One region of the Shinella sp. HY16 genome, then DNA from elsewhere that is predicted to be linked to it. Evidence: predicted binding sites of a transcription regulator. Region 1 holds the regulator's gene; the other holds the start of a gene.
The links. Region 1 encodes PhoB, which activates phosphate uptake and scavenging genes when phosphate is short. Its sites were predicted from a motif close to TGTCATNNANCTGTCAT; they were not measured.

Region 1 (2,198 bases):
CTTCACCATCGTCATCGTGACGCACTCGATGCAGCAGGCGGCCCGCGTCTCGCAGCGCACCGCCATGTTCCACCTCGGCAACCTCGTCGAGGAGAACGACACCGACAAGATGTTCACCAACCCGGATGACCAGCGCACGCAGGACTACATCATGGGCCGCTTCGGCTGACGCCTTCGTCGCCGAGCATCCCTGGAACCCGAGCGCATTAAGGACTGAGCCATGTCATCGAGCCACATCGTCTCCATCTACGACGAAGAACTGAAATACCTCTCCCGCCGCATCTCCGAAATGGGCGGCACCGCCGAGCAGATGGTCGCCGATTCCGTCCGCGCTCTCGTCACGACCGACGCGGCGCTGGCCCAGAAGGTGATCTCCGAGGACGTCATCCTTGATACGGCAGAGCGCCAGATCAACGACAAGGCGATCGTCACCATCGCCAAGCGCCAGCCGATGGCGGCGGACCTGCGCGAAATCATGGGCGCGATCCGTATCGCGGCCGAACTGGAGCGCGTCGGCGATCTCGGAAAGAACACCGCCAAGCGCGTCATCGCCGTCCAGAGCTCGGGCATGCCCCGCAAGCTGGCCCGCGGCTTGGAGCATCTCGCCGAGCTCGCGCTGATGCAGCTCAAGGAAGTGCTCGACGTCTATGCCACCCGCTCGATCGAGAAGGCCAAGGCGATCCGCGAGCGCGACGACGAGATCGATGCGATCTATACCTCGCTGTTCCGCGAACTCCTGACCTACATGATGGAAGACCCGCGCAACATCACGCCCTGCACGCATCTCCTGTTCTGCGCCAAGAACATCGAGCGCATCGGCGACCACGCGACCAACATCGCCGAAACCATCTACTACATGGCAACAGGCTCGCAGCCGGAAGGTGAGCGTCCGAAGGACGATACCTCGACCTCCGTCGTCGCGGCCGATGTCGCCGACGCGTCCGAGTAAAGAGCAAGGTTCAACTCCATGGTGCCCAGAATTGCCGTCGTGGAAGACGAGGAGGCCCTGAGCGTTCTCCTCCGTTACAATCTGGAAGCGGAAGGTTTCGAGGTCGATACGATCCTGAACGGTGACGAGGCCGAGATGCGCTTGCAGGAGCGCATGCCGGATCTCCTCATCCTCGACTGGATGCTTCCGGGCGTTTCCGGCATCGAGCTGTGCCGACGCCTGCGCCAGCGCCCGGAAACCGAACGTCTGCCGATCATCATGCTGACGGCGCGCGGCGAGGAGAGCGAGCGCGTGCGCGGGCTTGCCACCGGTGCGGACGACTATGTCGTCAAGCCCTTCTCGACGCCGGAACTGGTTGCCCGCGTGCGGGCGATGCTGCGCCGTGCCAAGCCCGAGGTTGTCTCGACGGTGCTGCGCTGCGGCGACATCGAGCTCGACCGCGAGACGCACCGCGTCCATCGTCGCACCCGCGAGGTCCGCCTTGGCCCGACGGAGTTCCGCCTTCTGGAGTTCCTGATGACCTCGCCCGGCCGCGTCTTCTCGCGCTCGCAACTTCTCGACGGGGTCTGGGGCCATGACATTTATGTCGACGAGCGCACCGTCGACGTGCATGTCGGGCGTCTGCGGAAGGCGCTCAACTTCGCCAACATGCAGGACGTCATCCGCACGGTCCGCGGCGCCGGCTATTCGCTGGAAACCTGAGCGAACGGAATTCCTCCCAAGGACGGAAATGGGCCCTCAGGGGCCTGTTTGCGTTTTGGGGGAATAGTAGAGGCACCACCATCTCAAACGAAAACGGACCCTTTCGGGTCCGCATCGCATTTTCTGCCGTGGTAGATGTTATCGCATCCGGCGGCGCTCGGCCGAGGGCTGGTAGGCGAGGCGCTGGTGGTAGGTGCAGTAGGGCGAATTGTCGGGGGACTCGTTGCCGCAGAAGTGGAAGTCGTCGTTGAGCGGGTCTCCGATCGGCCACTTGCAGGTGCGCTCGGTGAGCTGGGTCAGCTCGAGACGACGCGACATCGGTACGACCACGTTGTTGCGGTTGGCCGGAACCGGAAGGGTCTCGGCCTGCATTTCGAAATCGGCGTCGATCTCTTCCTTGACAATGGCGTTGCCGGCCGGACGGGCGACCGGGCGGGCGGCGACGGGACGGGCAGCGAAGTTCGACGGACGCGGCGTCGCCGGAGCCGGACGCTTGGCGCGTGTCGCGGTCTGGGTGCCGCCGGCCTTGGCGCGACCGGGCAGATTC
Region 2 (2,198 bases), 1.5 Mb from region 1:
GGGCGCGACCCGTCGCCGCTCCCTGCCTGCGCGTCCACCCGCGCCGGTTTGCCGTCTTCCAGCCGCCAATGGCTGACGGTGAGCACAGGCCCTGCCCGCCCCTTCTTGCGGCCGAGCTCCATCGCCGACTGGAAGAGGTCGGTCATGCCGAGCACGGCGGCCATCTGCACGCCGGGATAGAGAACCAGTCCGATCTCGGCGTCACGCACCATGTCACTTTCACCCCGGATTATGTCGGTCCCGCCAATGGCGAGAGATGGCAGGCCCGGGGCAGAATGTCCACATCATCCATCGCCTGCAAAAAGGAACCGCCATGAGCAAACGCGCCATCATCATCGTCGACCTGCAGAAGGACTATCTTTCCTCCGGCAGCTTCGCGCTGACGGGCATCGATGCCGCCGCCGCCAATGCCGCGCGCGTCGTCGAGGCGGGGCGCGGCAAGGGTGACCGGATCATCCATGTCCACCACATCGCGAAGGACGCCGCTTCGCCGCTCTTCGCCCCGGGCACGGACGGCATCCAGCCGATCCCGGCCGTCGCGCCGCGGCAGGACGATACGGTCATCGTCAAGAACTATCCGAACTCCTTCCGGGAGACGGCGCTGCACCAGATCCTGCGGGACGGCGACATCGAGGATGTGGTGGTCGTCGGCGCGATGAGCGACGTCTGCATCGACGCGACGGCGCGCGCCGCCGCCGATCTCGGCTACAACCTCACCGTCGTGCACGACGCCTGCGCCACGCGCGACAAGGCCTTCGGTGATTCGGTCGTCCCGGCTCGCCAGGTGCATGCCACCATCATGTCGGCGCTGGAGTTCGGCTACGGCAAGGTCACCACGACCGCCGATTTCCTGTCGTAACCCCCGGCAACCGCCGTCCTCGTCCCGGGCAAGAAGGTTATCGCACAGGGAAGGAAGCCGTTGCCACATCTCCCTTCTCCCCACGGGGGAGAAGGGAAGAATGACAATGCCGCATACGGTCCGGCCCAGGCCGGGGCGGTCTGTGGAGCGGCGGGCACGGCGCCGCTGGAGCCATCGCACCGCCCGTCATTCCCCTGTCATGTGACGATGGTGTCTCTTCGCGCGTGAATGCACCCCGGCGGCCGCATCCTGATCCGGCGCCCAGCGGAGTACGCGTGAATGGATACGGCTCAGGCCCTGGCCCTTGCCTCGGGCGCCCTCGTCGCCACCAACCTCTTCAGCATCCTCATCGCCGGCAAGCGGCTGAAACCGACAGGCGCACTGCCGCCCGGGATCGACGAAAAACCGCCCGTCTCCATCGTCGTTCCCGTGCGCGGGATCGAGAACTTCTCCACGGAGACGCTGGACCGCGCCTTCCGCCTCACCTGGCCGGACTACGAGCTGCTGTTCTGCGTCGCCCATGGCAGCGATCCCGTCGTGCCGCTGATAGAGGCCGCCGCCGCGGCCCATCCGCATGTCGCCGCGCGCGTCCTCGTCGGCGACGATCGCGTCAGCGCCAATCCAAAACTCAACAACTGCGTCAAGGGCTGGCAGGCGGCGCGGTACGACTGGGTGGTGCTCGCCGATTCGAACGTCCTGATGCCGCCCGACTACATCCAGCACCTGATGGGCGGCTGGCGCAGCGATTCAGGCCTCGTCTGCTCGACGCCGCTCGGCTCGCGGCCGGAAGGGTTCTGGGCCGAGGTGGAATGCATGTTCCTCAACACCCAGCAGGCGCGCTGGCAATATGCCGGCGAGGCGCTCGGCCTCGGCTTTGCGCAGGGCAAGAGCATGCTGTGGTACAAGCCGATGCTCGATGCCAATGGCGGCATCCAGGCGCTGAACGCCGAGATCGCCGAGGACGCCGCCTCGACCAAGCTCGTCAGCCGGCTTGGCCTCAAGGTGCACCTCGTCTCCTCGCCCTTCGAGCAGCCGCTGGGGCGGCGCAGCGAACAGGAGGTCTGGTCACGCCAGTGCCGCTGGTCGCGCCTGCGCCGGGTCACCTTCCCCGCCTTCTTCAGCCCGGAAATCCTGCTCGGCGCCGTCCCGCCGCTGCTTCTCGCGCTTGCCGCGGTGCTCGTCGGCGGCGCGCCGCTGCTGCCCGCCATGTCGCTCGTGCTCGCCGGTCTCTATCTGCCGGAGGCTGCCCTTGCGCGTTCCAAGGGCTGGCGGCTGTCGCGCTGGTCCGTGCCGGCGATGATGGTGCGCGACGTCATGATGCCGGCCATCTGGCTGCGCG

Region 2: the regulator PhoB is predicted to act here: its motif matches at 1,044-1,060, upstream of K0P03_RS08250 (ceramide glucosyltransferase).

Annotation. Positions count from the first base shown of each region.
Region 1 is NZ_JAHYXL010000001.1:110,047-112,244, forward strand. Features, by position in the region: gene pstB (phosphate ABC transporter ATP-binding protein PstB) at 1-169, shown strand, start outside; gene phoU (phosphate signaling complex protein PhoU) at 221-949, shown strand; gene phoB (phosphate regulon transcriptional regulator PhoB) at 968-1,651, shown strand; gene K0P03_RS00540 (GcrA family cell cycle regulator) at 1,790-2,198, opposite strand, start outside.
Region 2 is NZ_JAHYXL010000001.1:1,609,815-1,612,012, reverse strand. Features, by position in the region: gene K0P03_RS08260 (GlxA family transcriptional regulator) at 1-212, opposite strand, end outside; gene K0P03_RS08255 (cysteine hydrolase family protein) at 314-859, shown strand; gene K0P03_RS08250 (ceramide glucosyltransferase) at 1,139-2,198, shown strand, end outside.